Regions from separate parts of the Streptomyces sp. NPDC048192 genome, predicted to be linked through region 1. Evidence: predicted binding sites of a transcription regulator. Region 1 holds the regulator's gene; the other holds the start of a gene.
The links. The regulator HrcA, encoded in region 1, represses chaperone genes, less so after heat shock. The targets are predictions, from matches to a motif close to TTNGCACTCNGNNNNNCNGAGTGCNAA.

Region 1 (4,407 bases):
CCTCGACGTAGATGCGGCCGGCGCGGGCCACGCGGGCGCGCGCGCCGGGCACGGCGACCGAACCGGAGGCGGTGCGGGCGGGCCGTGCCGGGCCGCCGGACGACGGCCGCACCAGCGTGACCACGCGGCCCTCCAGCAGGAAGCCGCGCGGCTCCAACGGGAACACCCGGTGCTTGCCGAAGCGGTCCTCCAGCGTCACCGTGCCCGCCTCGCAGCGGATCACCGCCCCGCAGAAACCGGTACCGGCCTCCTCCACCACCAGACCCGGCTCCGCCGGTACCTCCGGCACGGGTTTCGGCTTCTTCTTCCACGGAGGGGTGAGATCGGCGGCGTACTGGCGCATTCGGATGACGATAGGAGAAGCGGTGGGGCCGTACCTACGACACGCCGAAACGTGCTGCCAGCTCGTCGCGTTGGCGCCGTACGAAACCCGCGTCCACCACCGCTCCGTGACCGGGCACGTACAGCGCGTCCTCGCCGCCCAGGGCGAGGAGACGGTCCAGGGCGTCCGGCCAACGGGACGGGACGGCGTCCGGACCGGCCTGCGGTGCGCCGGACTCCTCGACCAGGTCGCCGCAGAAGACCACCTCCCGGTCCCCGGGGACGAGGACCGCCAGATCGTGCCCGGTGTGGCCCGGGCCCACGTTGGCCAGCAGGACCTGACGGCCGCCGCCGAGGTCCAGGGTCCACTCGCCCGAGACCGGGTGGCCGGGCGGCACGAGCGCGTCCACCGCCTCGTCGGCGTCCGCCACCGCGAGTCCGTTGCGGACGGCGTCCAGGCGCAGCGCCTCGCGTTCGTGGGCGAGGACGGCGTCCAGGCCCACCGCCCCGTACACCTCCGCGCCCGCGAAGGCGGCCGCCCCGAAGACGTGGTCGAAGTGGGGGTGGGTCAGCGCGAGATGGGTCACACGGCCGCCGGCCAGTTCCTCGGCACGGCCCCGGAGCCGGGCGCCCTCGGCGAGACTGGAGCCGGCGTCCACCATCAGCGCCGTACCCGCGCCGAGGACCAGACCGGCCGTGCAGTCCCAGCCGGGCAGCCGGCACCGGCCGACGCCCGCGGCCAGCCGTTCCCAGCCCAGCTCTTCCCAAGTCACCGTCATACCGCGACGCTATCCGCACGAGCCGCCGCGAGGGCACCGACCTTGCCCCGGGTGTACCCGACAGCCGTACACTGGGCCCGGGACGCTGGCACTCGCATGCGAAGAGTGCCAGGCGGACGAAGGCAGGACCGAGCGGAGCCGAGGGGACCACATGCTGGAGGTGCGCGCGAATGCTGAGTGAACGCAGGCTTCAGGTGCTGCGCGCCATCGTCCAGGACTATGTGGGCACCGAGGAGCCGGTCGGGTCGAAGGCCCTGACCGAGCGGCACAACCTCGGCGTGTCCCCGGCGACGGTCCGCAACGACATGGCCGCCCTGGAGGACGAGGGGTACATCGCGCAGCCGCACACCAGCGCGGGGCGCATCCCCACCGACAAGGGCTACCGGCTGTTCGTGGACAAGCTGGCGGGCGTCAAGCCGATGACCGCGCCCGAGCGGCGGGCGATCCAGAACTTCCTGGAGGGCGCCGTCGACCTCGACGACGTCGTGGCGCGCACCGTGCGGCTGCTCGCCCAGCTCACCCGCCAGGTCGCCGTGGTGCAGTACCCGTCCCTGACCCGGTCCACCGTCCGGCACGTGGAGCTGCTCTCGCTCGCCCCCGCGCGCGTGATGCTCGTGCTGATCACGGACACCGGGCGGGTCGAGCAGCGGATGGTCGACTGCCCGGCGCCCTTCGGCGAGGCCTCCCTCGCCGACCTGCGCGCGCGGCTGAACAGCCGGGTCGCGGGCCGCCGGTTCACGGACGTGCCGAAGCTGGTCGAGGACCTGCCGGAGGCCTTCGAGGCCGAGGACCGCGGTACGGTCTCGACGGTGCTCTCCACTCTCCTGGAGACACTCGTCGAGGAGAACGAGGAGCGGCTGATGATCGGCGGCACCGCCAATCTCACCCGCTTCGCGCATGACTTTCCTCTCACGATCCGGCCGGTGCTCGAGGCGCTGGAGGAGCAGGTCGTGCTCCTCAAGCTGCTCGGCGAGGCGAAGGATCCGGGCGTGACGGTGCGCATCGGGCACGAGAACGCCCACGAGGGACTCAACTCCACCTCCGTGGTGTCGGTCGGCTACGGTTCGGGCGGCGAGGCGGTTGCCAAGCTCGGCGTGGTCGGACCGACCCGCATGGACTACCCGGGAACGATGGGAGCGGTACGCGCAGTGGCACGGTACGTCGGACAGATCCTGGCGGAGTCGTAAGTGGCCACGGACTACTACGCCGTTCTCGGCGTGCGCCGCGACGCGTCGCAGGATGAGATCAAGAAGGCGTTCCGCCGGCTCGCCCGCGAGCTGCACCCGGACGTCAACCCGGATCCGAAGACCCAGGAGCGGTTCAAGGAGATCAACGCCGCTTACGAGGTGCTGTCGGACCCGCAGAAGAAGCAGGTCTACGACCTCGGCGGCGACCCGCTCTCGCAGAGCGGCGCCGGCGCGGGCGGCTTCGGGGCCGGCGGCTTCGGCAACTTCTCCGACATCATGGACGCCTTCTTCGGTACGGCGTCGCAGCGCGGCCCGCGTTCGCGCACCCGGCGCGGCCAGGACGCGATGATCCGGATCGAGGTCGAGCTGGACGAGGCGGCCTTCGGGACGACCAAGGACATCCAGGTCGACACCGCGGTCGTCTGCAACACCTGCAACGGCGAGGGCGCGGCCCCGGGCACGTCCGCCCAGACGTGTGACATGTGCCGGGGCCGCGGTGAGGTCTCGCAGGTCACGCGGTCCTTCCTGGGCCAGGTCATGACCTCGCGGCCGTGCCCCCAGTGCCAGGGCTTCGGCACCGTGGTGCCGACCCCGTGCCCCGAGTGCGCGGGCGACGGCCGGGTCCGCTCCCGCCGCACCCTCACCGTGAAGATCCCGGCCGGTGTCGACAACGGCACGCGGATCCAGCTCGCCGGCGAGGGCGAGGTCGGGCCGGGCGGTGGGCCGGCCGGTGACCTGTACGTCGAGATCCACGAGCTGCCGCACCCGACCTTCCAGCGGCGCGGCGACGACCTGCACTGCACGGTGACGATCCCGATGACGGCCGCGGCGCTCGGCACCAAGGTGCCGCTGGAGACCCTGGACGGCATGGAGGAGGTCGACATCCGGCCCGGCACCCAGTCCGGCCAGTCGATCCCGCTGCACAACCGGGGTGTCACGCACCTGCGCGGCGGCGGCCGGGGCGACCTGGTCGTCCACGTCGAGGTCCAGACCCCGACCAAGCTCGACCCCGAGCAGGAACGCCTCCTGCGCGAGCTGGCCAAGCTCCGCGGCGAGGAACGCCCAAAGGGCCAGTTCCAACCGGGGCAGCAGGGCCTGTTCTCGCGGCTGAAGGATGCGTTCAACGGGCGCTGAAGCGGGCGCTGAGAGGCTGGGTACGGGGTGTTTTCCGCACCCCGTATGCCAGCGGTTTATGCCGCGGGAAGCCCGATTCGGACTCTTTCAAAGGACGTGACAACATGCGGTCATGTCCTCCGCGCTGACCGATCTCCTCCTGCATCCCATCGTGCAGGCCCCCATGGCGGGCGGTGTCTCCGTCCCGCAACTCGCCGCCGCCGTCTCCGAGGCCGGTGGCCTCGGGTTTCTCGCCGCCGGGTACAAGACCGCCGACGGCATGTACCAGGAGATCAAGCAGCTGCGGGGCCTCACCGCCCGCCCCTTCGGCGTGAACGTGTTCATGCCGCAGCCCGAGTATCCCGGTGCAAGCACCGGCACCACTGGAGCGGCTAACGCCGCGCCCCCTTCCGGTGCCGTCGAGGTCTACGCCCACCAGCTGGCCGGCGAGGCCGCCTGGTACGAGACCGAGCTGGGCGACCCGGACAGCGGCCGGGACGACGGCTTCGACGCCAAGCTCGCCGTGCTCCTGGACAACCCGGTGCCGGTGGTCTCCTTCCACTTCGGCGTGCCGAGCCCCGAGGTGGTCGACAGCCTGCGCCGCGCCGGCACCTTCACCCTGGTCACGGCCACCACCGCCGAGGAGGCCCGCGCGGTGGAGCGGGCCGGCGCGGACGCGGTGATCGCACAGGGCGTGGAGGCCGGCGGTCACCAGGGCACCCACCGCGACGTCCCCGAGAACGACGGCGCCGGCATCGGCCTGCTGTCGCTCGTCGCGCAGATCCGCGAGGCCGTGGACATCCCGGTCGTCGCCGCCGGCGGCATCATGCGCGGCAGCCAGATCGCCGCCGTCCTCGCGGCCGGCGCGAGCGCGGCCCAGCTGGGCACCGCCTTCCTCGCCACCCCCGAGTCCGGCGCCCACGCCGTGCACAAGCAGGCGCTGACCAACCCCCTGTTCACGCACACCGAGCTGACCCGCGCGTTCTCCGGGCGGCCGGGGCGCGGAC
Region 2 (4,407 bases), on a different contig from region 1:
AGCAGCAGGGAGGCGATGGAGGCGGCGTTCTCCAGGGCGGAGCGGGTGACCTTGACCGGGTCGATGACGCCGGCCTTGATCAGGTCGCCGTACTCGCCGGTGGCGGCGTTGTACCCCTGGCCCTTCTCCAGGTCCTTGACCTTGGAGACGATGACGTAGCCCTCCTGGCCGGCGTTCTCGCCGATCCAGCGCAGCGGCTCGACCACGGCGTTGCGGACGACCGAGACACCGGTGGCCTCGTCGCCGGCCTTGCCGAGGTTGCCGTCGAGGACCTTGGAGGCGTGCACCAGGGCGGAGCCACCACCGGAGACGATGCCCTCCTCGACCGCGGCGCGGGTCGCGGAGATGGCGTCCTCCAGGCGGTGCTTCTTCTCCTTCAGCTCCACCTCGGTGGCGGCGCCGACCTTGATCACGCACACGCCGCCGGCCAGCTTCGCAAGGCGCTCCTGGAGCTTCTCGCGGTCCCAGTCGGAGTCGGTGTTCTCGATCTCGGCCTTGATCTGCGCGACGCGGCCCTGCACGTCCTCGGACTTGCCGGCGCCGTCGACGATCGTGGTGTCGTCCTTGGTGACCGTCACGCGGCGGGCGGAGCCCAGCACGTCCAGGCCGACCTGGTCGAGCTTGAGGCCGACCTCCTCGGAGATGACGGTGGCGCCGGTGAGGACGGCCATGTCCTGCAGCATCGCCTTGCGGCGGTCGCCGAAGCCGGGGGCCTTCACCGCGACGGCGTTGAAGGTGCCGCGGATCTTGTTGACGACCAGGGTCGACAGGGCCTCGCCCTCGACGTCCTCGGCGATGATCAGCAGCGGCTTGGAGGAGCCGGCCTGGATGACCTTCTCCAGCAGCGGCAGCAGGTCCGCGATGGCGGAGATCTTGCCCTGGTGGATCAGGATGTACGGGTCGTCGAGGACGGCCTCCATGCGCTCCTGGTCCGTGACGAAGTACGGCGACAGGTAGCCCTTGTCGAAGGCCATGCCCTCGGTGAAGTCCAGCTCCAGACCGAAGGTGTTGGACTCCTCGACGGTGATGACGCCGTCCTTGCCGACCTTGTCCATCGCCTCGGCGATCAGCTCGCCGACCTGCTGGTCCTGGGCGGACAGCGCGGCGACGGCGGCGATGTCGGACTTCTCGTCGATCGGACGGGCCGAGGCGAGCAGCTCGTCGGAGACGGCCTTGACCGCGGCGTCGATGCCCTTCTTCAGAGCGGCCGGGGAGGCGCCGGCGGCGACGTTCTTCAGGCCCTCGCGGACCAGCGCCTGGGCGAGCACGGTGGCGGTGGTGGTGCCGTCACCCGCGATGTCGTTGGTCTTGGTCGCCACCTCCTTCACCAGCTGCGCGCCGAGGTTCTCGTACGGGTCCTCGATCTCGACCTCGCGGGCGATCGTGACACCGTCGTTGGTGATGGTGGGGGCGCCGAACTTCTTGTCGATGACGACGTTGCGGCCCTTCGGGCCGATCGTCACCTTCACCGTGTCGGCCAGCTTGTTGACGCCGCGCTCGAGGGCGCGACGGGCGTCCTCGTCGAACTTCAGGATCTTCGCCATGACAGCGGGAGCCCTCTCGGAAATCTGTGGGTGGTAAGACAACTGCGCCCCGGGCGCCCGGCTTCGTTATCGGTCGCGGGGGCCAGGGGCGCAGCTCAAGAGCAGAAGGTGCTCGAGGTGATCACTTCTCGATGACCGCGAGCACGTCGCGGGCCGAGAGGACGAGGTACTCCTCGCCGTTGTACTTCACCTCGGTGCCGCCGTACTTGCTGTAGAGGACGACGTCGCCGACCTTGACGTCGAGCGGAAGGCGCTCGCCGTTCTCGAAACGGCCCGGGCCCACGGCGAGGACGGCGCCCTCCTGGGGCTTCTCCTTCGCGGTGTCCGGGATGACCAGGCCAGAGGCGGTGGTCTGCTCCGCATCCAGCGGCTGGACCACGATGCGGTCCTCGAGCGGCTTGATGGCAACCTTGGAGCTGGTGGTCGTCACGATCCGACCTCCCCCTTCGGAGATCTCACGGGGTTAACTGTCTGAGGTGGCGACCAGGTCGATCCGTCGTCGCGGGTGCCGGACCTGCCCGTCGCGTTGTTGGCACTCTCCCTGGGGGAGTGCCAGAGCCGAGACTATGACCGCGATTAGCACTCGGTCAAGCGGAGTGCCAATGCCGTGCGGCGCGTCGGCGGAATTCCGGATCGCGCCGGGTGTTTTTCGTGCGCCGGTGTGCCCCGTGCCGGTCAGTTCAGGTAGTCCTCCAGCCGTCCCACCGTCAGCCCCCGCTGCTGCACCCTGCGCAGCAGCCGGGCCGTGCGCTCGCGCAGGCTCGGGCCCGTCGTCTCGTCGGGGCCGACCAGGATGATGTCGCCGGGGCGCAGGCGGTGCTCGCCGTGGAGGTAGACGAGGTCGGCCGGGGTCATCGCGGCGCGCCACAGGACGAGCGCGGAGATGCCGCAGTCGGACGCGGCGTGCAGGGTGGTGGCGTCGTACGAGCCGTAGGGCGGACGGAAGAGACGGGGGCGTACGCCGAGGCGGGCGGCGAGCCGGTCCTGCTGCCCGCAGATCTCGCTCCGCTGGCCGGGGTACGGCAGCCCGGCCAGCGCGCGGTGGTCGACGGTGTGGTTCTCGATGCCGGCGCCCAGCCGGCGCAGGCGGGCGAAGTGGCCGTAGCCGGGGCCGGCGATGCTGTCGGTGAGGAACATGCTGACCGGCAGGCCGAGTTCGCGGACCATGTCGACGAAGCGGGGGTCCCGGTCGGCGCCGTCGTCGTAGGTGAGGAAGACGACCCGGTCCTGGGTGGGGATGTGGTCGACGACGCGGGGCAGGGACCGGCCGGCCGTATCCGGGGGCAGAAGGAGGGCGCGGGCGTCGGGCCGCGGCGGGCGGGCGAGGGGCTCGGCCAGGCCCCAGCGGCGGTAACTCCCGTCCGGGGCGGCGCCGTGCGGCCGTACCCCCTCGGCGGCCTTCCGGCCGAGCCGCTCGATGGGGTCGACGGACTGGGCGCAGCCGGCGAGGAGGAGGACCGAGGCGAGCAGCGCGAGGGCGCGCCGGGCGGTGCCGGAACGGGCCCTCCTGTCTCGTGCTCCCGGCCTCACAGGTAGTCCTCCAGGCGGGCCACGGCGTAGCCCTCGCGTGTGACCTTGTTCAGGAAGCGGCGCATGTCGTCGGTCATCGTGCCGTTCCAGTCGGAGCGGCCGCGGAAGTGGGTGAGGACGATGTCGCCGCGGTGGATCCGCTGGTCCTCCTCGCGGTACTCCCAGTGGTCGACGAAGACCTCCTCGTTCCAGATCGGCGCGTACCTGATGCCGCAGGACTTGGCGGCGCGCAGGGTGTCCTGGTTGTAGTTGCCGTACGGCGGCCGGAAGAGCGTCGGGCGCCTGCCGAACTGCCGCTCCATGATGTCCTGCATGGCGCAGATCTCGGTCCTCTGCTGCTCGTAGGACAGGCCCGGCAGGTACGGGTGGTGCAGGGTGTGGTTGTTCAGGGTGTGGCCGTAGGACTGCATCCTGCGGAAGTAGCCGTAGTCGTCCTTGATCAGGTAGTTGCTGAGGAACGCGGTGTACGGGATCCGCAGGTCCTCCATCATCCGCAGGAAGTCGGGGTCCTTCTCCGAGCCGTCGTCGATCGTGAGGAAGACGATCTTCTGCCGGGTGGGGACGCTGGTGAAGACCGGGGGCAGGTCCCAGTCCTCCTGGTGGCTCACCTCGAACCCGGCGCGCGCGGTGATCAGCGGCTTGCGCACGGGCGGCGGGGGCGGGGTCAGCGGGACCTCGTCGAGCCCCCAGCGCCGGGCGGCGGCGACCAGCCGGGCGTGCTCGGCGGCCCGGCGGGCGCTCTCGGCGTCTTTCCGGGGCCGGGGGCTCGGGGAGTGAGCGGGACCGCCCTGACCGGGCGCGGGACGGGGCTCGACGCGCGGCGCGCCGGAGCCGGTACAGCCCGACAGGAGCGCGGAACCCGCCAGCGCGACGGCCCCGCAGACCAGGACCAGATGCGTGAGATGCGTCCGGTTCTTATCGTTTTGTACGACGGCTCGCATGGTGCCGGATCTTCGCAGGCGCCGCCCCGGAACCCGCGGCGACACCGCCGCCGGCGGCGGACCGTCCACCGACTGGCCGACAATGACCGGGTGAACGACCTCGCTCTCCTCCTCACCCCCGAAGGCCGTGCCCTCCTCGACGAGGTCCGCGACACCGCCCCGGCCGACGAACTCGCCGTCGCCACCCGGCTGCGCCGCGACCACCCGGCCGCCCTGGTGTCGGCGGCGCTCGGCCAGGCCCGGCTGCGGCAGCGGGCGGCGGCGAAGTTCGGGGCGGCGGACGCGGGGCGGATGTTCTTCACGCCGAACGGGGTCGAGCAGTCGACGCGGGCGAGCGTGGCGGCGTACCGCGCGGAGCGGCTGGCGGGCCTCGGCGTGGCCTCGGTGGCCGA

Region 2: groES (co-chaperone GroES) is a predicted target of HrcA. The motif match lies at 2,121-2,147, and genes of this name have one in related genera.

The regions. Positions count from the first base shown of each region.
Region 1 is NZ_JBIDAL010000010.1:146,415-150,821, forward strand. Features, by position in the region: gene ACGFZN_RS22900 (DUF3097 domain-containing protein) at 1-343, opposite strand, end outside; gene ACGFZN_RS22905 (MBL fold metallo-hydrolase) at 378-1,100, opposite strand; gene hrcA (heat-inducible transcriptional repressor HrcA) at 1,271-2,287, shown strand; gene dnaJ (molecular chaperone DnaJ) at 2,288-3,421, shown strand; gene ACGFZN_RS22920 (nitronate monooxygenase) at 3,534-4,407, shown strand, end outside.
Region 2 is NZ_JBIDAL010000014.1:115,475-119,881, reverse strand. Features, by position in the region: gene groL (chaperonin GroEL) at 1-1,544, opposite strand, end outside; gene groES (co-chaperone GroES) at 1,666-1,974, opposite strand; gene ACGFZN_RS28570 (polysaccharide deacetylase family protein) at 2,220-3,074, opposite strand; gene ACGFZN_RS28565 (polysaccharide deacetylase family protein) at 3,071-4,015, opposite strand; gene ACGFZN_RS28560 (methyltransferase domain-containing protein) at 4,106-4,407, shown strand, end outside.